3 regions of the Staphylococcus pseudintermedius genome follow, and region 1 is predicted to be linked to each of the others. Evidence: riboswitches for the same ligand, from Rfam matches in the RefSeq annotation. Region 1 holds a riboswitch; each other region holds the start of a gene.
What was found. A riboswitch is a leader RNA that binds a small molecule or an ion and turns the genes downstream of it on or off. The one in region 1 is predicted to bind S-adenosylmethionine.
Positions count from the first base shown of each region.

Region 2: it holds a riboswitch for S-adenosylmethionine, as region 1 does, so the genes downstream of both, P3U61_RS09220 (methionine ABC transporter ATP-binding protein) here and metX (homoserine O-acetyltransferase MetX) in region 1, are expected to answer to the same signal.
Region 3: it holds a riboswitch for S-adenosylmethionine, as region 1 does, so the genes downstream of both, P3U61_RS00955 (LLM class flavin-dependent oxidoreductase) here and metX (homoserine O-acetyltransferase MetX) in region 1, are expected to answer to the same signal.

Region 1 is NZ_CP120150.1:13,490-21,181, reverse strand. Features, by position in the region: gene dnaB (replicative DNA helicase) at 1-385, opposite strand, end outside; gene P3U61_RS00085 (DUF6007 family protein) at 541-690, opposite strand; gene rplI (50S ribosomal protein L9) at 846-1,292, opposite strand; gene P3U61_RS00075 (DHH family phosphoesterase) at 1,289-3,256, opposite strand; gene P3U61_RS00070 (DUF2232 domain-containing protein) at 3,261-4,172, opposite strand; gene metX (homoserine O-acetyltransferase MetX) at 4,404-5,369, opposite strand; SAM riboswitch class I at 5,453-5,557, opposite strand; gene P3U61_RS00060 (AzlD domain-containing protein) at 5,624-5,953, opposite strand; gene P3U61_RS00055 (AzlC family ABC transporter permease) at 5,950-6,642, opposite strand; gene serS (serine--tRNA ligase) at 6,956-7,692, opposite strand, start outside.
Region 2 is NZ_CP120150.1:1,956,652-1,964,343, reverse strand. Features, by position in the region: gene P3U61_RS09260 (D-2-hydroxyacid dehydrogenase) at 1-478, shown strand, start outside; gene aroD (type I 3-dehydroquinate dehydratase) at 499-1,224, shown strand; gene P3U61_RS09250 (nitroreductase family protein) at 1,279-1,824, shown strand; gene P3U61_RS09245 (thioredoxin family protein) at 1,954-2,274, opposite strand; gene P3U61_RS09240 (arsenate reductase family protein) at 2,558-2,914, shown strand; gene gcvH (glycine cleavage system protein GcvH) at 2,988-3,368, shown strand; gene P3U61_RS09230 (toprim domain-containing protein) at 3,447-3,842, shown strand; gene P3U61_RS09225 (thioredoxin family protein) at 3,808-4,125, shown strand; SAM riboswitch class I at 4,163-4,272, shown strand; gene P3U61_RS09220 (methionine ABC transporter ATP-binding protein) at 4,368-5,396, shown strand; gene P3U61_RS09215 (methionine ABC transporter permease) at 5,389-6,084, shown strand; gene P3U61_RS09210 (MetQ/NlpA family ABC transporter substrate-binding protein) at 6,104-6,925, shown strand; gene P3U61_RS09205 (MetQ/NlpA family ABC transporter substrate-binding protein) at 7,054-7,692, shown strand, end outside.
Region 3 is NZ_CP120150.1:234,227-241,918, reverse strand. Features, by position in the region: gene adcA (zinc ABC transporter substrate-binding lipoprotein AdcA) at 1-884, opposite strand, end outside; gene P3U61_RS00970 (type 1 glutamine amidotransferase domain-containing protein) at 1,160-1,852, opposite strand; gene P3U61_RS00965 (tautomerase family protein) at 2,217-2,606, opposite strand; gene P3U61_RS00960 (sodium:solute symporter family protein) at 2,722-4,218, opposite strand; gene P3U61_RS00955 (LLM class flavin-dependent oxidoreductase) at 4,229-5,608, opposite strand; SAM riboswitch class I at 5,654-5,754, opposite strand; gene P3U61_RS00950 (O-acetylhomoserine aminocarboxypropyltransferase/cysteine synthase family protein) at 5,912-7,189, opposite strand; SAM riboswitch class I at 7,253-7,351, opposite strand; gene nrdG (anaerobic ribonucleoside-triphosphate reductase activating protein) at 7,549-7,692, opposite strand, start outside.

The DNA.
Region 1 (7,692 bases):
CATCATTCGCAATACTATCCGCAGTGTGAATGAGCTTACGTTTGACTGCATTTTTGAACACCACGTCTGTGTAGTATTGAATATTTCGCGTTGTCGGTACATTCGATGTAATTTCAGCAAGATATTGGGGACCTCCCGCTTCATTCACGACCCCTTCTTGTGTGAGTCGATCCAAAACAGTCACAATGTCAATATCTTTACCATCTTCATTCAGGTCCATCATCGCACGGAAAATATGCTGATGCGCACCACGATAAAATGATTCAGGCAACAAAATTTCTTGCGTGGACGACATCAATTCTGGGTCGAGAAAAATCGCCCCCAGTACAGATTGTTCCGCCTCATGACTGTGTGGCATTCGATTATGTTCATACATTTCATCCATGCCAATGACCTCCTCACTTTCATGACATATACTTAACATATTCTATAATAACCTAAACCGAATCACAATACATGATTCAGCATGTTCAAAAATGTAAATTGCTGATATACGCACATGTCTTAAAATTCATGAATTTAACATACACATCATACGCTTTATGACTTCCTTTTCTTTATCAAATATAAGATGTAAATCACCACAGTTGATAAACCAATAGAAGATAGCACCACAATGATAAGTGACATGATTATTTCAAAAAGACTGTCTTTAGGTAAAACTCTGATAATGAAGGACATTGGAATCATAGAGATCATATAAACCCACACATATCTTTTTAATTCTTTAGATATATTCTCCATTTTATCAAATCCTTTTTAAACCGCTTTTACTCTATAGTATTACAAATGATATATGAAAAAAGCCGGTGACCTCTGCACCAGCTTTCTTCACAACCCTATCATTATTGCTCTACAGTATGCACACGAATCGTACCTTCTACCTCTTTATGCAGTTTCACAGGCACATTCGTATAACCTAACGCGTGAATACCGTGTGGCAATTCCATTTTACGTTTATCGATCTTAATATCATGTTGCGCTTTCAATGCTTCAGCGATTTGTTTCGTACTAATAGAACCGAACAATTTACCGCCTTCACCCGATTTCGCTTTCACTTCAACTTCAAGCGCTGCTAAACGTTCTTTTAACGCTTTTGCATCTTCAAGCTCTTGTTGTTTGTCTTTTTCAATACGTTTATTTTTTTGTTCTAATTGTTTCAAGTTCCCTGGTGTTGCTTCAACAGCATAACCATTTTTGATTAAGAAGTTGTTCGCATAACCGACTGGCACGTCTTTAACTTCACCTTGTTTCCCTTTACCTTTAACATCTTGTGTAAAAATCACTTTCATGATTCGTCACTCCTATCCAATTGTTCATTAATCGCTTGTTGTAACTTTTCGATAGCCGCTTCAACAGTCACGCCCTCTAGTTGCGTTGCAGCGTTTGTGAGATGACCGCCACCGCCCAACGCTTCCATAGTGAGTTGGACGTTGAATTCGCCAAGTGAACGGGCAGACATACCAATGAGATTTTCTTCACGACGCGCAACGACATACGCCGCTTCCACGCCATCAAGACTCAACAATTCATCTGCTGCTTGGGCTACGGTCACAGGATGATAGATTTTGTCATCCGGACCATGTGCGATTGCGATACCATTCTCTTGTAATTTCACCGTACGAATCAACTCTGAACGGTTAATATACGTCTCAATATCATCTTTTAAGAAATGTTGCGTTAAGATTGTATCGGCTCCATGCGCACGGAGATAACTTGCTGCATCAAATGTACGCGAGCCTGTACGCAATGTAAAGTTACGTGTATCAACGATGATACCTGCATACATCACAGTCGATTCTAAGCGTGTTAAGCGTTGTTCAGTCGGTTGATACTCGAGTAGCTCTGTGACAAGTTCTGCGGTAGAGCTTGCATATGGCTCCATGTAGACGAGTAACGGACTTGAGATAAAGCTTTCGCCACGACGGTGATGATCAATGACCACTTTACGATTGGCTTTATTTAAAATGTTCTCGTCAATGACCATTTCCGGTTTATGCGTATCAACGACGACAAGTGTTGTACGAGATGTCATCATATTCCATGCATCATCGGACGTCACAAAGCGCTCCTTCAATTCAGGCTTTTCATCGATTTCATCCATCACACGACGTAATGTAGGGTCGATGTCAGACTCATTTAACACGATATACGCTTCCAAGTTGTTCATCATCGCAAATCGGGTCACACCAATCGCCGCACCAATCGCATCTAAGTCTGGGCGTTTATGTCCCATCACGATGACTTTGTCGCCTTCTAATAGGATATCTTTCAACGCATGGGAAATGACACGCGCTCTCACACGAGTACGTTTTTCCATCGGGTCAGTCTTACCGCCATAAAAACGGACGTTGCCATTCATATTTTTAATCGCAACTTGGTCACCACCACGACCTAACGCGAGATCAAGACCAGATTGTGACAATTCACCCAGGTCAATTAAGTTTTCTGAGCCTTCACCGACACCGATACTTAAAGTGAGTTGTGCGCGATAACCGACACTTTTTTCACGAAGCTGGCTTAAAATATCAAACTTTGTCTCTTCTAATTCACGTAAAATACGACGATTCAAATAAGCAATAAATTGATCGGAACTATAACGCTTGAAATACACATTATGTTCTTGTGCCCAACGACTAATGACACGTGTCACCATCGAGTTGATTTCAGAACGTTGTGTATCGTTCATATTTTGCGTAATTTCGTCATAGTTATCTAAAAACAATGTCGCAATAATCGGCTGTTGATCATCGTACGCTTGTTGGATGGTGGCTTCTTCCGTCATATCTATAAAATACAAAATATGTTCTTTTTCTGAATAACGGACACGATAGGCATACGCACCATCTGCTATTTCGATTTCTTTCGCCTTTTCGAGTTGCTTTAAAATATTCGGGTACACTTCATTGATTGGATCTGAAATGACATTCCTTTCAATCCGCTCTGACATGAAAGGGTTGACCCACTCAATTTGGTCATTTTCATTTAACACAATCAAACCTAGTGGCATTGTTTTGACTGCACGATCACTACCTACTGATATTTTGCCACTCAAATCATCTAAATAACGATCTAAATAACGATAGAAACGTCTAAAAATAAAGACACTGATAATGAGCATGACAAATAACAGGATAGCAGCGATAAACGCAAGCCACTGATTAAAGAAAAAGGATAGACCTACAATGATGATTGCTGTAACGGTAATCACTAAAAAAGGTACGATCAACGCTTTCTTCATTGAATGACGATTCATCTTGTCACCTCTTATCGTTTTTTATCATACGTTTTAAATTCAACCCCAAATCGAGTAAACCAATGAGGCGTGTCATTGGATAAAACAGTACACCGACAATCACTAAAATCACTTTTAACACGCCGGGCATTCTTTTAATAGATGCAAAGAAATGAATAAAACTTAAACCTTGAATCACTAATAAGAAACCTAAAACGATTTGGAAATTAATGCCAATGCTGTTCGGTGTAGTGGCAGGTTGTGTTGTAATCGTTGTTAATAATGCCAATGCATACATAATGAAAACTGAACGCTTCATTTGCCAGAAAAATAGTGGGCGAAATACAGGTGTTGCCACTTTGAACTTACGTAAAATCGGGAAAATGATGAGCAATGTAATGAACACGTAAATAGCAATCGCTACTACAATCATCCCCGGCAACTGTATTGCGAGTTGTTGAATCGAATTGTTTAAAATCTCTTGAGCTTGTTGATCTAAATTTTCTAACTCTGCAGCTTGATGCATTATTGCACGATACGGTTGCAATAAGTCGTCAGCATACGGGATTTTTTTCAAAGTTTGTAAAATCATCATCGCACTTAATGTTAAAACACTTGCCACGAATGTCGTTAAATATAAGATGCGCTCTTTAGATGCACGTTGGATTAATAACTGACTGATGACCATACTTAAAACTAAAATAATGATTAAAAATGTCATCACAAAAACGTTGCCTGTGAGCGTTGAGAGAATAATCGCAATAAGTGCGACTAAGCCAAACGAATGCTTAGATTGGTACCATAAAACGATACCTGGGATTAAACTAAAGCATGCCAAAATGATTGCTAATCCAGGCATAACATGTATAACTAAAGTCACCACTAACAACGCCACAATGCTGATTAGGGTTGCTTTAGGATTAATTTTCGAAAACAAAGACGCCACTTCCAAACTATTATAGTCTATAAATTCTATTTTACAGGCTTTGTAATATGAATACAATTTGCGCCACATGATTTCACGCGTCTTACAATTGAATTACAAAACGTCACTTTCTTGAACACATTAGAAAAGCTATATTTTAGCTATTATCCCTAAAATATAGCTTCTTGTCTAGTATTCTTAGTTGACGCAATTATAACAAAAATGTAACGTTTTCGTCTAAAGTTAGCGTCTAAATCGTGAAACTTTTAGGAAATGATACAGGTACGGCGCCCAATCATTAAAATTCAATAAAAAGCCATCATGTCCTACATTATCAGGCACAAAGAAATGGCGATGATATTTGAAATAACAGCCTAACGCAGCAACTTGGTCATCTGGATACAGCAAGTCATCTGTAAAGCCGAGCGTGAGAACTTTCGTGTCTAATGATTGGAATACGTTTGCGACATCATCTCTACCATGGTGAATGTCATGACTGTCTAACACATCAAGAAGTGTTAAATAACATTGCAAATCAAACTGTTCTTTAAATTTATCGCCTTGGTGCTTTTGATATAACACGACTTCATCAGGTGTGAAGCGGGCGTCATAACTTTTAGAGGACCGGTACGTTAAAAAGCCGAGTTGCCGCGCGATACTTAATCCTTCTTCTCCTGCTAAATGGATGGCTTGTCTCGCTATTTCATTAAACGCCCGACTATAAGAAGATGTCTTTTCAGTAGCTGCTAAAATGACTGCCTTTTTCACTTCGAACTTTTGATTGTAGAGGAGCTCCATTACTTGCATGCCACCTAAAGAGCCTCCGATGAGAATGTCTATTTTTTGATGACCGAGTGCTTCAATGCCTTTTTCGAGAGCACGCACAATATCTCGCAAGGTGAGTTTTTGTGGGAAGTTGGGATCTGTTAGACGAGAACTCGACCCAAACGGACTACCAATGACATTAAATGTCAAAAATTGGTAATCATGAACTGGCATGTATCCCCCATCAATAATCTCTCGCCACCACCCTGGATTGTCTTCTGTCCCATAAGTGAGATGGTTACCTGTCAACGCATGACATACGACGACGAGTGGCTGGCCAGGATAACCTACATATTCATACTGAAGCTTCAAATTTTCAATCGTTTCACCTGATTCTGTCGTAAATGCACCTAATGCTAATGTGTCCACGCGATAATTCACCATTTCAGTCTGCCCTCCCTCTAAAAATTAAAAAAGCTGTACAACCTTTGACGGCTATACAACGTTTATAAGTCAGTTTTTAAATGAACTTATCATCCACATAACGTGGTTGGTTGTAGCACCGTACTTATAACGATAAGTGGTTGCTGAAGTGTCACTGGGCCAAATCCCTCAACTTCTCTTAATAAGCTTATTTTTAATAAAGTTATGTTGTGTCTTTAATCATACCGCAAACCTATCACGTATGCAAATGATTGTTAGAATAATCCGATAATTCTCAACAGTGCCACACTTACCATACCGACAATAACTGTTATCGTTAAACGTCTCGTCCAAAAAGCAATGATAAGCGTCGGAATGAGCGCGATGATAAAGTGCCAATTCAATGTATAACCCATCACGCCTTCTTGTTGCTGAATGAACCCATCGACCACTAATGCAGTAAATAATGTAATCGGAATAAACGTCAGCCACTTAAGCATCTTGTCAGACAGTTCCATACGTGAAATCATGACAAAAGGTGTGATTCTGATAAGTAAAGTCCCAAGTCCTGCTAAAAAAATCGTCCAAAATACGTACATGCTCATCGGTCAATCACCATCCCTATCGTCGCACTTAAAGTCGATGCAAGTAAAATTGCTAAATACGAAGGCAAAAACAAACTGAGTAGTAACATCATAACAATGACGATTGCAACTAAATAGAGATACACACGTAATTTCGATTTCGTAATGCCCTCAAATTGTGAAATTGCTAAAAAGATAAACATCGCAGTGATCGCGTAGTCCAATCCAAATACTTCTGGATGTTGGAAAAAGTCACCTAACAATCCACCGAGCACAGTAACCAATGCCCAAAATAAGTAGGCCAGTAGATTTAAGCCATACATCCACTGATATGTCATCGTATGTCCTTTCGAATAAGGCGTGATTGCAACAGCAAATGTCTCATCCGTCAACAAAGACCCTACCCCTACCCTATGTATGAAATGATCATGTTTGAAATTCGGCGCCAATGTCATGCTTAATAAAAACATACGGCTATTGACAATCATCGCAGTGAGCACAATGACCCAGATCGGCGTTTGTACGGCAATGAGCGCAATAATAATAAATTGTGCTGCCCCTGCATAAACAAGTAATGAGAGCAGTAATATTTCTAAAATGTTGAAGCCTGATGCGACACTCACAATTCCAAATGAAAAGCCTACCCCAGCATAGCCTAGTACAGTAGGGAGACAATCGCGGATGCCTTGTTTAAATGTAGTGTAAGGCATTGAGACTCACCCCCTTGAAAATTATTCTTATTATAGTACAACATATACCATCTTGCTATAAAGTAAGTCTCACCTCATTCATCCCTCAGTCTAACCTACCGTCTAGAAATGATGATATTATGGCTTTTTATGTTAATTTTAGAATATTGAGATAATAATTGATGAGGTGCGTCTTATTTTGTTATTTTGATTACTTTTTACCCCCCTACCCTCTTCACATGCTAAAAAAACAGGAGGTCACATATTAAAAATACGACCTCCTGTTTTGATTTCAGCTATTCTATATTGGGTTGTTTGTAACGTCCATTTTATCTTAAAGCGGTTTGATAACTGTTTGACCACCCATGAATGGGACTAACGCTTCAGGCACTGTAATCGTACCATCTTCATTTTGATAGTTCTCTACAATCGCCGCAAATGTACGACCTACTGCTAAACCTGAACCATTTAACGTATGTGCATATTCAGGTTTGGCATCTTTATCACGTTTGAAACGGATATTGGCACGACGCGCTTGGAAATCTACACAGTTTGAACATGAACTAATTTCTTTATAGTCACTGTAGCTTGGTAACCATACTTCTAAGTCATATGTTTTACTTGCACCGAAACCAATATCGCCTGTACATAAAATCACACGACGGTATGGTAAGTTCAATGCTTCAAGAATCGCTTCTGCATTTGATGTCATTTCTTCTAAAGCATCCCAAGAATCTTCAGGTTTTTCAATACGCACCATTTCAACTTTATTGAATTGGTGCAGACGGATTAAGCCACGTGTATCACGGCCAGCTGATCCCGCTTCACTTCTGAAACATGCTGATTGACCTGTAAACTTAGCTGGTAAGACCCCCGGCTGTACAATTTCGTCTCTATAGTAGTTTGTCAAAGGCACTTCAGCAGTTGGAATTGTGTATAAGCCTTCTTTTTCTACTTTAAACAAATCTTCTTCAAACTTAGGTAATTGACCTGTACCGTACATCGCTTTAGCATTCACCAACTGTGGTACCATCATTTCGCGATAACCATGTTGTGTCGTATGCATCGTAA
Region 2 (7,692 bases), 630 kb from region 1:
CTATGATATTGCACCGGATGAAGCACTAAACGATGTTGTGACATATGTAGACAGTCTCGAAAAACTCATTTCACAAGTCGATGTGTTAACACTTCATATTCCTGGTTCTAAAGAAAATCATTATTTGATTAATGAAGATGTTTTAAAACAAGCGAAACCTGGATTGTTACTCATTAATGCCGCACGTGGCAGTGTAGTGGACACGACAGCGTTAATCCGCAGTATAGAAGCGGGGCATGTCGCAGGAGTAGCCATTGATACGTATGAAAATGAAGGGGCATACTTCAGACATGACTGGGGCGGCCGCGAATTAGAGGATGAGACTTTAAAGGCGCTATTGAATCATGAAAAAGTATTGCTCTCACCACATGTCGCATTTTATACTGATGAGGCTGTGAAAAACTTAGTCGACATTCCATTAAATGATGTTTTATCATTTATTCGTACTCGACAAGCAGAAAATATTGTTAATCCATAAAGAGAAAAGGTGAAACAGAATTGAAAACACAAATTGTTGCGAGCTTAATGCCTTTAAGCCCTACATTGACCCCTGAGGAATTGCATGATATCGAACGTTACGCGAATGATTTCGATATTCTTGAGTTGCGCATTGACGGGATTCCTAATTGTGAAATAGCGGTGGTTGAAAAGATGGTTCAACAAATTGTCGCGCTTCCCGTTACATTTGAGTTGCTAGTGACGTATCGAACGTCTCAACAAGGGGGTAAGGGCATATTATCAACAGATGGGTATTTACAGTTATTGCGTCGGTTAGCCTCGTTAGACAAAATTGACTTTATTGATATTGAATGGGAACCTGATCAAGATGCACGTCGTCAAGTGGTTGAAGCGATTCATCAAGGTGGAAAAGTGTCGATTGCGTCTTATCATAATTTTGAAATGACCCCTACGATAGAGGTGCTTAAGAAGACGTATTATCATATGTCAAAACTAGGAGCGAATCATTTAAAGGTTGCAGTGATGCCCAAGACACGACAAGATGTATTAACATTGTTACAAGCATTGAGTGAGGCAAACGAAGCGTTACAACAATGGGTGACAGGGATTTCGATGGGGCAACTCGGACTGATTTCTAGAACGGCACAAAACACGTTCGGTGGTGCGTTGTCTTATGGTGCATTGTCTGACAGTGTCGCACCAGGACAGCTTCATGTACAAACGTTAGCACAAGTATTGCCGCTATACAGTTTATTTGAAAGTTAAAATACTGTCGTTTATAATTGATAATGATTATCAATAATTGAGGGGTAGATAGGAATGGAACTTCAAGAAGCGATTAAATCAAGAAGAAGTATAAAGAAGTTCGAAAGAGATATGTATATCGATGAGTCAGCTTTAAAAAAAGCAATTTATGAAGCGGCAGATGCACCTAATCATGGTATGCGAGAGCCTTGGCGTGTCGTGTATGTACCAAAACATAAACTGGGCGAGATGAGTCGTGAAGTGTCACGTTATGCCTTTCCAAGAGATCACGAAAAGCAACAAAGTCATTATGATGCGGTAACGAACTTGGGTGGCTTTCTTGCGATTGTGATGAAATGTGACGCAAGACAACGAGAAGAGAATGAAAACTATCTTGCAGTCGGTGCTTTTGCGCAAAACCTGCTTCTATTACTGTATGAAAAAGGTATCGGGACATGTTGGAAAACACCAGAATATATTTTTAAACCTAAAGTGCGTGCGGCGTTTGGTGTAGGTCCAGATGAAAAGTTGATTGGTTTTCTGTATTTAACAGATTTAAAAGAGGAAGACAAATTTCGTAAAGTACCGCGTAAAAACAAAGCGATGATTACAGAGTTTTAAAGGGGACTGTATTGTTTTACATTGTTGAGACTGCATCTTCAATCAATGTGAAGGATTTGTATATTAAAATAGGAAGAGGCTAGGGCACAATTGAAAGTACTCCTAGCCTCTTTCTACGATATTTGAAAACTAGCCTAAACTTTCAGCCAAATAGCTTTCGACTTGTTCAGGTGACTTAGCATTTGCAGAATGTAAGTGGTGCAGCTTTTCGCCATTTTGGAAGATTAAAAGACTCGGAATACCCATCACTTCATATTGCGTTGCTGCGTCTTCTAATTCATCACGATTAACTGCATACCATTCGTATTGGTTATATTTTTCAACGATTGGGTCAATCCACATATCCATCGCCCTACAGTCAGGGCACCAACCGGCTTCGAATTTAATGATGACAGGTTCGTTACTTTGAATCACTTGATTGAATGCATCCATAGTTGTAATACTTTGCATGTTAGACCTCTCCTTTTAACTGATAAGTAACGATATTATAACGAATTTTATAAGAGAAGTCACCCGTACAAATTGGTGAACAGATTTTGGGACGTACAGCGCACACTCCAAAAATCGTTCTGAAGTTAACTCAAAAAGTAATCGTAGTGACGGTAATCAATTTATTGCTATTTATTTGTTATAGCGCAAAAGTTGTATATGTTGAAGTTTGCATGCTAAAAATACAAGCATTTTAAATAATAATTTGTTATATTTAAATTAATTTGAACGAGGAGGTTTAATGATGATTAAATTTTATCAATATCCAAACTGTACAACTTGTAAAAAAGCGGCCAAGTTTTTATCAGATAATGGCGTGAGCTTTGAACCTATTGATATTACACAACATACACCGACAAAAGAAGAGTTTCGTCAAATCATTCAAAAATCAGATTTAGAAATAAAAAAATTCTTCAACACGCACGGTGCAAAATATAAGGAATTGAATTTAAAAGACCGATTAGGTGAGATGAGTGATGAAGAAAAATTAGAATTACTCGCATCTGATGGTATGTTAGTGAAAAGGCCACTTGCGGTTTCTGGTGATACGGTCACAGTTGGTTTTAAAGAAGCCGACTATCGTGACATTTGGGTGTCATAAAATAGTTGATTGAACCGTTGCAATGTGTCATGATTAACTTGTAACCGTAATCATTAAATAGGAGGGGATTCAAGTGGCAGTGCCAAGTGGATTAAAATATTCAAAAGAACATGAATGGGTAAAAGTTGAAGGAAATACTGCAATCATTGGTATTACTGACTTTGCACAAAGCGAACTTGGGGATATCGTTTTCGTTGAGCTTCCAGAAGTAGAAGACGAATTAACAGAAGGCGAAACTTTTGGTAGTGTAGAATCTGTTAAAACAGTATCTGAGTTATATTCTCCAGTATCTGGTAAAGTCGTTGCAGTGAATGAAAACTTAGAAGATGCACCAGAAGCAGTTAACGAATCACCATACGAGGAAGCTTGGATGGTTAAAGTTGAATTGAAAGACGAAAGTGAACTAGACGCATTATTAGATGCAGCTGGTTACGAAAAAATGATTGGCGAATAATATCAAAATGAGAACTCCTGGGTAATTTAGTTATCAAGGAGTTTTTTATACTCAAATATTTTTTAGAAGGTGAAGACCATGACGATGATCCATAAGGTTATTGTTGTTGAAGGGAAATCTGATAAAAAACGTGTTCAAGAAGTGTTGTTAGAGCCTGTCGAAATTATTTGTACTCATGGCACGATGGGAATCGAAAAGTTAGACAATATGATTGAATATTTGTATGATAAACAAGTCTACATTTTAGTCGATGCAGATGCAGAAGGTCGTCGCATTCGCAAATGGTTTACGACATATTTGAGTGAAAGTACTGGTATTTTCATAGATACAAAATATAGTGAAGTTGCCCGTTGTCCACGCGATTACCTCTCAAATGTATTGCAGCATTTTGACTTTAAGGTGAAGCAAGACTTTTATGTAAAAGGGAAGTATTCATATCATGAGTGTTTCAAAGCAATTGAACAATATATCTAAACATTTTGATCAAAGTGTACATCTGATTTTTGGTTACACACCGATGTGTGGCACATGTAAAATAGCAGAACGCATGTTGGATATCTCGAATGAAATCACCCAGTTGCCGATTGTAAAGTTAGACCTGAATTATCACCCTGAGTGGAGCCAAGAAAAAGAAATTCAATCGGTCCCTATTTTAATCATCATGCGCTACGATCAAGAAGTAGAGAGGCTCTATGCATTCCATTCTGTGCCGTACTTGCTAGAAAAATTTAAAAAAGTCATTGACGACAGTGAATGACGATGATAATATAATAATCAATCGAATAGTCAGAAAACTCTTATCCAGAGTGGCGGAGGGATGTGCCCTATGAAGCCCGGCAACCGTCTATATTATAGAAATGGTGCCAATTCACATAAAGCAACGATTTGCTTTTGAAGATGAGAGAAAAGCGTTTATATTGATGCTTTCTCTTTTTTCTTTAAAAGGGAAAGCATTTTTTATTCCAAATTTTTTAAAGTAGCAACACAGGGAGGAACAGTATGATCACACTTAAAAATATAGTGAAAAAGTACGAAAGCAAGACGAAATCTGTTACTGCTGTTGATGGTGTCAATCTTGAAATTGAAAAAGGTAAGATTTACGGCATTATTGGATTTTCGGGTGCAGGTAAAAGTACTTTAGTCCGTTTATTTAATCATTTAGAAAAACCAACCTCAGGGGAAGTGATTATTGGTGGTGACAATATCGGACAATTAAGTCCAGATGAATTACGACGAAAGCGTCAAAAGGTAAGTATGATTTTCCAACATTTCAATTTATTGTGGTCAAGAACTGTACTAGAGAACATTATTTTTCCACTTGAAATTGCTGGCATGCCGAAAAATGAAGCGAAAAGACGTGCACAAGAATTAATTTCACGTGTGGGCTTACAAGGTAGGGAACATGCCTATCCATCAGAATTGTCAGGAGGCCAAAAGCAACGTGTCGGTATCGCGCGCGCATTGGCTAATGATCCAGAAGTATTGTTATGTGATGAGGCAACAAGTGCATTGGATCCTCAAACGACCGATGAAATTTTAGATTTATTATTACAGCTCAAAACTGAGAAAAATTTAACAATTATAATGATTACACATGAAATGCATGTCATTCGTCGTATTTGTGATGAAGTGGCAGTTATGGAAAATGGCCGTGTAATTGAAGAGGGAAAAGTGTCACACATTTTCGAGCACCCACAACATCAAGTGACACGCCGATTCGTTCAAGAGGATTTGAAACCGAGTGATGATAGCGAGGATTTAGCAAAAACTTTTAAATTAGATAAAGATGAAGTCTTGGCTAAACTGATTTTTTCTGGTGAAAACGCAACACACCCAGTTGTATCACATTTAACCCAAAAACACGGCATTTCAGTGAATATTTTAGAGGGTAATATCAAGCATTCTAAAACGGGTACATTAGGTTATCTATTGTTACACATTGAACAATTTTCGAGTATCAACTTTGATCAAATTCAAGCAGAGTTAAGGGCGCAAAACGTTGAGATAGAGGTGGTTAGCCATGGGTAAAAGTTTTAGCGAAATCTTGCAAGAAATGATTACAATGCCAAATGTACGTTGGCCGGATGTATGGGAAGCGACGTACGAAACATTGTATATGACCGTTATTTCAACAGCGTTTTCATTTGTTTTAGGTTTAATCTTAGGTGTGATTTTATTTTTAACATCCAAGAGTGAAACGAAAATCGGACGCGTCTTTTACAACATTGTATCGTTCGTGGTGAATTTATTCAGGGCGATACCGTTCATTATTTTAATTTTGCTCTTAATTCCATTTACAAGTTTGGTGCTTGGTACGATTAGTGGTCCAACAGGGGCATTACCTGCATTGATCATCGGTGCTTCACCATTCTATGGCCGTTTAGTGGAAATTGCATTAAAAGAAATTGATAAAGGTGTTATCGAAGCAGCACGTTCAATGGGGGCAACAACTTGGAATATCGTACTTAAAGTGCTGATTCCTGAATCATTACCCGCGCTTATTTCAGGTATTACTGTAACAGCAATTGCATTAGTCGGTTCAACAGCGGTAGCCGGAGTGATTGGTGCTGGAGGATTAGGTAACCTTGCTTACCTTACAGGGTTCACGCGTAACCAAAATGATGTCATCTTAGTATCAACTATTTTAATTTTAATTTTAGTATTTTTAATTCAATTTCTTGGGGATTGGATTACAAATAGAATTGATAAACGTTAATGATTAAGGAGAATGTGGAATGAAAAGGATTTTATCAATTATTGTTATTTTAGCTTTAGCCATTGGACTTGCTGCATGTGGAAATAAGTCAGCAGAAAAAAAGGATGACAAAAAAATCGTTGTTGGTGCTTCGCCAGCGCCACATGCTGAAATACTAGAACAAGCGAAACCATTATTAAAAGACAAAGGTTATGACTTAGAAATTAAAACAATTAACGATTACACAACGCCAAACAAATTACTAGATGCTGGAGAATTAGATGCAAACTTTTTCCAACATACACCTTATTTAGATACTGAGAAAAAAGAAAAAGGTTATAAAATTGAATCAGCAGGTGACGTTCACATCGAACCAATGGCTGTATATTCTCACAAGTATAAGCGTTTAAAAGATTTGCCAAACGGTGCTGAAATTTTCGTTTCTAACAATCCAGCAGAACAAGGACGTTTCTTAAAATTCTTTGTTGATGCAGGTTTAATTAAAATTAAAGACGGTGTTAAAATTCAAAATGCAACATTTGACGACATTGTAGAAAATAAAAAAGACATCAAGTTTAATAGTAAACAAGCTGCAGAATTTTTACCAAAAACGTTCCAAAATGATGAAGGCGATGCGGTAATCATCAACTCTAACTTTGCAATCGAACAAAAATTAAACCCTCAAAAAGATTCAATTGCTGTTGAAAAAGGTGAAGACAATCCTTATGCAAACTTAATCGCTGTTAAAGAGGGCCATAAAGACGATGAAAAAATCAAAGCTTTAATGGAAGTGTTACATTCTAAAGACATTAAAGATTTCATTAAGAAAAAGTATGATGGTGCTGTATTGCCAGCAGAGTAAGGTGAGATGCACAAATATTTAATATGAAATAAAAAAACAACATGTGGTGTGATGGGGAAAGTCATTCAAATGGGCTAAACTTTCACACCCTAATCATTTAAAATAGGTCAGATGGGAGAGGAATGTATATGAAAAAATTATCTGTATTATTCATGGCAATTGCTGCATTCGTAGTTGTTTTAGCAGCCTGTGGTAAAGGAAATAATGAAAGTGATGATAAAAAAATCGTTGTTGCAGCAACACCGACACCCCATGGACAAGTCGCTAAAAAAGCTGGAGAAATCATGAAGAAAAAGGGCTATGAAGTTGAAATTCGCGAAGTCAATGATTATAAAATTCCGAACAAGTTATTGGATAAAGGCGATGTAGATGCCAACCTTTTTCAACACGTACCTTATCTAAAAGCTGAACAAAAGTCACACGGTTACCAAATTGAAGAAGTAGGTAAAGTGTTAACAACACCAATGGCTGTATACAGTAAAAAGCATAAAAGCTTAAAAGACTTACCAGACGGTGCTAAAATCTATATTTCAAACAATCCAGCTGAAGAGGGGCGTTTCTTATCATTCTTTGTGAAAGCAGGCCTAATCAAAATTAAAGATGGGGTTAAAATCGAAGACGCAAAATTAGATGATATTGTAGAAAACAAAAAGCATTTAGAGTTTGATAACCAACAAGGCGCAGAATTTTTACCAAAAACTTATAATAATGGTGAAGGTGATGCGGTGATTATGAACTCAAACTATGCAATCGATAATGGATTGAAG
Region 3 (7,692 bases), 220 kb from region 1:
ACAATTTCAGTCAATTCTTTTTGTGATGGGTCTTCAGCATTTAAACTTTGAACGCCTTTTTGTACAAAACCATAACGATCAGCTAAATAACCTAATGATTCATGTGAAATAAATACCGCATGACCTTGATGATCTTTTGTCACATCTTTTAACTCTTTATCAATGCTGTCTAAATCTTTTAATACTTTGTCTGCATTTTTATCATATTCTGCTTTATGTTTAGGGTCACGTTTGCTTAAATCATCACGAATTGCAGATACGAATTTTTTATCTAATTGTGGATCTAACCATACGTGTGGATCATAACCCCCATGATGATGGTGGTGCTCATGTTCATCATGCGCTTCACTGTGCTTGTGTCCCTCTTCCCCATGCTCTTCATGTTCACCGTGTTCTTCATGCTCACCATGTTCTTCATGCTCACCGTGTTCTCCATGCTCACCATGTTCTTCATGCTCACCGTGTTCTTCATGTTCACCATGTTCTTCGTGCTCACCATGTTCATGTTGGTCTGTTAATAAAGTGGCTTTATCTAAACTACTTTCTAATGATAATTTATGATCATCTTTCTTAATCGCATTTGCTACTTTTTTCGCTACAGGGTCTAGATCATCACCAGTATAAATGAATAAATCAGACTTGCTTGCATCGATAATATCTTTTTGTGTCGGCTCAAAGCTATGCAAGTCTGCCCCTTTCGGATAAATAGAATCTACTTCAACATGCTCACCACCAATTTGTTTAACAAACGATTGTAATGGGAAAACCGTCGTTGTTACTTTTAATTGGTCGTTTGATGATGCTTTATCGTCACCTTGACCACAAGCCGCTAACATAGAACCCGACAATACCACAGTCGCTAATAATTTGAAACTTTTTTTCATGATGTGGTCTCCTCCTAAAATAGTAATGATTTCGATTTAAAATTATACGCTAAACATTTCATAAGCGCAATATGCATTTTTAAAATCATTATTTTCTAAAAATGAGAAATTGCAAGATGTATTGTGTTTAAAGTGTATCTTTTTCATTAAAATCATCACAGGTTAGGATGGTCATATTTTTACGACAAGATACTAAAAAAGTGAAATAAAAAGCCGTTTGAGTGGCTCTTTTATTTCACCTCAACTCTTTAAGTCCTATTCTAATTTTTTTGTTTTCACTTCACATCTAATCTGAGTTTAATTGCTTCACCTACATCACGTGCTGACGCTGGGTTTTGTCCTGTAATTAATTGTTCCTCTTCAACGACAAAGCTTTTTAATGGTATGATGCTTTTTTGGTAAAGTGCGCCTTTTTCTTTTAATGCGGTTTCTAACTGATATGGTACTTGTTTTTTACGTCGCGCTATACTTTCTTCTCGATTTGAGAAACCTGTCAACTTCTGACCTTCTATAAGAAAATGATCGTTTGGGCGCTTAATTTCAAGTAAAGCACTCGTACCATGACAAACTGAAGAAACGAGACCCCCACGATCGTAAATGTCGTTTACCGCACGGGCAATCGTATCATGTCCTCGGAAGTCATACATCACACCATGGCCACCGGTAAAATAAATCACATCATACTGTGTCACATCTGCTTCATCAATGGATGGTGAATCGTGTAATTTTCGCATAAAAGTTTCATCTTCATAATATTTTTTGGTCAAACGATCTAACGTCACTTTATTCATACTGACAGGATCTATTGGCGTTTCGCCTCCGTTGATATTGTATATATCCAATTGATAATTCGGATTATTTTGGAATACATCATAAAAATGCACAAGTTCGCTTAACCATAAACCTGTTGGTAAATCAAAGCCATCAAATTGATCATAACTCGTATTCACAATCATTATTTTTTTCATTTTGAACACATCTTTCGTCTTTTTCACTATTATAACGAACTTTTCTCTATGCACTTAATACGATGCTTAACGACTATGATTTCAGACCTCATGACGGCAGTGATTAGAGTGAAAAGCACCTGAGATTCAATAAAAAGAACTGTAAAATCTTTTCTAATCATCAGATTTTACAGTTCATCGCTATGTGTTGTCTGAATACGTTTGTTGGCATTTAACGTTTGCTTAGTTGTAGACTACTAATTTTTCTTACTCAACCATATAATTTGCAGTGTTGATGAATTTATATGCTTACCACTGAACTCTTTTACCAATCAATACAACTCAAGAGAGCAGAGAGATTTTAGATGATATTTTTCTTGTCATATTATAAGTCTCCATTCAAGAATTGCGCCTCCCCATTGAAAAAGCTCCAATTCTCATCTGTGTTTTCTACAAGAGTAATGATTACGTCTTCTTTTCGAATGCCTAATTTTAGATGTAATATTTCTACTAGCTTGCGATAAAAAATCGTTTTTTGTTCTTGCGTTCTTGGGCGCGTGATAAGTGTAAAAACTAACACATCCGTCGTCCGTTCTACGCCTAAACCTGTATCTAAGATTTGCATCTCATACGCTTCGTGTTGTGTCACAATTTGATAGCGATCCCCTACTGGTGCATGAAAGGCTTCTAGCATCACTTCATATGAAATATCCAAAACCTCCTTAATATAATCTTTGCTTTTTCCTTTAATCAAATCAATTTTAATTATTGGCATTAATCATTCTCCTTTTCGTCATGATTTGAGTAACCCCATTTTAATGCGAGAAGTAGTCCAACAAATATCCCTATATAACCATATAGCCAAATGGATAACATTTCATTTACAAACATTATGCTTCCCCCTTATCTACAGAAAGTTGGCTAGCACGATGGTGCATGACAGATGACATCACTGTAATTGCCAATATGCCTAATATTGTTGCGATAGCCCCAGCAGACATTGTACTTGGGATGACACCACCAAAATAAATAACGAGATAGGAAACTAAGCCTACAACCATCGATAGTTCTGCTGCACGGCCAGGTGCTTTTCGTTTCGCATATACCGCATGCAAAATAGGACCCATTGTACCGGCTGCAATACCCGAAATCCCAATCCACATGAAGTCACTCATATAGAGCGGTGGCTTCAAAACTAATAAAAACGATAAAAGTCCTACAACCGGCACAGAAACACGACTAATGCGAAAAGCAATTCGATTGGCTTTCTCTTCTTCAAGACTCACCCACTTCTGTTTGACAATCAGTTTTAAAAATAAATCATTCGCAAACACTGTAGAAATTGAAACAAACAAACCATCTGTAGTTGACATGGCTGCTGCCAATATAACGACACCGAATAAAGCAACAATGCCAGCAGGGAATGCCCACTCAATATATTGTAATAGGGCTAAATCTGAACTCTCAACTTGCCCACCTAATGCCACACGACTGAAAATACCGCCAAAAAGAACAAGTAAACAGATTGACATTACAAAAATATAAGTTCGAATCATGCGTCCTAAATCTTTTTCACTTTTTAAACCTAAAATTTTATTAAATAAGTGGGGCGCTGATGCAAAAGCCCATTGAATAATAATCGCGCCGATAATCATTGTAAAAGAGTGAAAGTGAACAGAGTCAGGATTAAAAACTTGGACTAAGTAATGATTTTGGTGGTTTAAGTTTTGTACAATACCCGAAAACGTATCATGGATGCTCCCCTTCCAAAATAGCACAATGCCAGAGATAAAAATGGTGAGACCAGCTACTGCCATCATGATAACTTGTAAGGCATCTGTATAAATATCTGCAAGTGCACCACCTACGTATACATAAAGCACAACAATGACTGTGATAACAATTAAACTTGAAAAGTAACTCATACCGAGTAAATATTTAAAAATCAAAGCGCCTGCGACAAGCTGACTTGCGATATAGAAAATATTAAATAATAAGATCATAGCTGTCCCAACACGTAAAATAGAACTGTCATAAAAATCGCCCAACCAATCTGGTAGTGAGAGGGATTGTTGTGTTGTGTTTAATGATCTGACTCTTTTAGCGACCATTAAAACGCCTGTAGGTCCACCGATAAACATCGCTAAAAATAACCATAAATTATTGAGGCCCCACGTATACGACCATCCTGGATAACCTAGAAAGGTTGCAGCACTTAAATACGTCGCTGCAAAAGACAAGCCTAGCGTACGTGGTCCAATCCTTCCAAAGCCCGTCGCAAAATCTGAAATACTTTTCATCTTTCTAGAACTGACAAAACCTACCGTAATCATGAGCGCCATAAAAACAATAAAGCCTATCCATGTATACACTTTAACGTCATTCATAATCATCCCCCTATATTTGTACTAAATTGACTTTTTTATTTCGCGCGGGATGTGTCGGTTTCACTTTCGTATGGCCTTTGCCAAACATGTTTTCACGTAAAGTTTCACCTTCATATTCTGTACGATATATACCTCTTTTTTGTAATTCAGGGATGATGAAGTCCACAAATTCTTCAAACGTACCTGGAGAATAGGCTTGTGCAATATTAAAACCGTCTGCACCGCCTTCATTCGCCCACAATTCCAATTGATCAGCAATTTGTGTTGGTGTGCCAATGAACTTAGCCGTCCCATTACCGAGCCCGTGGTTTTTCACCGCTTCCCGCAATGTCCATTTTCGATGTGGATCTTTTGTATACAAATTAAGATTGCCTTGCATCGCTTCTGTCTCTATATTTTCGATATATTCATCTGGATCATACTGAGAAAAATCAATACCCGTATGTCCGCTTAACAATGCGACTGAACCTTCATAACTGACTTCATTTTGCAGTGCTTCATATTTTTCATAAGCCTCTTCTTCAGTTTCACCGATAATAGGTAAAACCATTGGAAAAACAAGGATATCTTCACCATTACGGCCAAATTGTTGTGCCCTTGTACGAATGTCTGTGACATATGCTCGTAATGATTCAATAGAGGTATGTTTAGTAAACACAGCCTCTGCATGCTTCGCAGCAAACGTTTTACCTTTTTCGGAGGCACCAGCTTGAAATAAAACAGGTGTTCTTTGAGGGGAAGGCTCTACAAGATGCGGTCCAGGTATATCGAAAAATGTACCTTTATGGTGAATCGCATGAACTTTGGAAGGATCAGCATACGTATCTGTCTCACGCGTTTTAACAACTGCATCGTCCTCCCAACTGTCTTCCCACAGCTGATAACTCACTTGCAAGAATTCGTCAGCACGACTGTAACGCAGCGCTTTAGGCAAGCGTTCTTTTAAACCTAAGTTCACTGCCTCGCTTTCTAAATAAGACGTCACAACATTCCAACCTAATCGACCATTTGTCAGATGATCGAGTGTAGACAATTGACGGGCTAGTTTATACGGTTGTGCATAAGTAGTAGAAACAGTAGGTGCAATACCAATATGCTCCGTTACTGCTGCAATAGCAGAAACGAGTGGGATAGGGTCGTGTGCGGGGAGTTGAACTGCGTGTTTCACTGCGGCGTCATGGGACTGATTATAAACACTATAAGTACCTAATACATCAGCAATAAAAATACCATCAAATAAACCACGTTCTAAAGTTTGAGCTATATTCGTCCAATATTTTAAATTGTGGTGTGTCGCTCCTTTATCTTTTGGGTGTTTCCATAAACCTGCAGCATGGGGAGCGGGAGAGTTTTGGACGAATCCGTTAAAATGAATTTGTTTTCGTGTCATGAACATTACCTCCTAAAAATAGGAAGATAAGGCATAGTGAAAGTTGACTTATCTTCTAGCAATTGTGCTACTGGAATTGGCACAGTGAATCAATTCCTGTTGCCGAGATTTCATTGGGCCAGTCCCTCCATCTCTCTTGATAAGACGATGATGTATATTCATGGGGATACTTTTTAATTAATGAAAGGTAAAATCATGGCGGTAGAACAACTGCATCTTCCATATGAAGTTTCATTGTTTAAAAGCATTCATTTCAATCTACCGTATCATGAATTTCCCTTTATTTTGTGCGACGTTTAAAAATTAAAGTTTAGCAAAGCCTTTTTCCAAATCCGCAATAATATCATCGATATGCTCAAGGCCTATAGAAAGACGAATCGTTTCAGGGGCAATACCTGCTGCTGTTTGTTCTGCCTCCGTCAATTGTTGATGTGTCGTTGATGCGGGGTGGATGACAAGCGATTTGGCGTCTCCTACATTCGCTAACAAAGAAAATAATTCTAAGCCTTCAATAAATTTTTTGCCAGCTTCGTATCCACCTTTGACACCAAAGGTAAAGATGGAACTTGCGCCTTTTGGTAAATACTTCTCTTTTAACGCATAATACTCACTCGTTGGCAAGCCAGCATATTTAACCCATGCGACTTTGTCATGCTTTTCAAGATATTGTGCAACTTTTTCAGCATTTTCTACATGACGTTCTAACCGTAATGAAAGCGTCTCTAATCCTTGCGTTAGTAAAAATGCATTAAATGGTGAGATTGCTGCTCCTGTATCTCTTAATATTGTTGTTCGAATTTTAAAAGCAAGTGCGGCTTCACCAAACTTTTCACTGAATACTAAACCATGATAAGATGGATCGGGTTCACTTAATCCTGGAAACTTGCCATTATCCCAATTAAAATTACCTGCATCAACAATGACCCCGCCCATTGATGTTCCGTGTCCACCAATAAATTTGGTTGCAGAGTGAACAACAATGTTCGCGCCATGTTCAATCGGACGTGAAAGATAAGGCGTCGCGAATGTATTATCAACAATAAGTGGAATACCTTGTGCTTTTGTAATTGTTACAAGTGCATCAAAATCCTCAACATTACCTTCTGGATTACCAATCGTTTCTACAAATAAGGCCTTCGTATTGTCTTGAAGCGCATTTTCTATATGACTAACTTCTGTCGTATCGACTAATGTGACATCAATCCCATATTTCGGTAACGTATGTGTGAACAGTGTATGTGTCCCGCCATATAATGTAGAACTTGCTACGATATGATCACCCTTTTGCGCGACAGCTTGAATCGCATAAGTAATCGCTGCCATACCTGAAGCAACCGCTACACCAGCGACACCCCCTTCAAGTTCGGTTACCCGTGTTTCAAGAACGTTCGTTGTAGGATTCATCAGACGTGTGTAAATATTTCCAAGTTCATCTAAACCGAATAAATTCGCCGCATGTGCTGTATCGTCAAAAGTAAAAGATGTCGTTTGATAAATTGGTAAAGCACGTGAATGGCTACTTTCGTCGACTTCTTGTCCTGAGTGCAATTGCAACGTTTCAAATTTAAAATCACTTCTCATTTGACATTCCTCCTAATCATAAAAAATAAAAGCCTACCTGATAAAGATAGACTTTTACTAGAAGACTTATCTCTCAGGTAAAATCACCTGCAGGAATTAGCACCTAACTGAATAGGTTGCCTGGTTTCAAAGGGCCTGTCCCTCCACCAATCTTGATAAGTATGATTCAATTGTTAAAATGCAAGATGTATCGCGAAAATAGAACGGCCAATGCAATAACCGTGCGGGTGTTTTACTGGCTTTTAATGTTACAACAAGTCTATCTAACATCCTTAACGATGTCAATATACAAATCCGAATTTTCTTGCAAGTTGCAAAAATTCGAAAAATTATATTTATGAGAATCAGCACGCATCTGTTTATTCAATGTAAATCGACTGGCTCATCATCTTAGTTTTAATAAATTGATGAACATCAATGACACGTTGGTTTAATGACCCTTTATAGGGCAAATTAGGTTGATATAATTTTTGCATGAACATGCCGTCTACAATCACATCAGT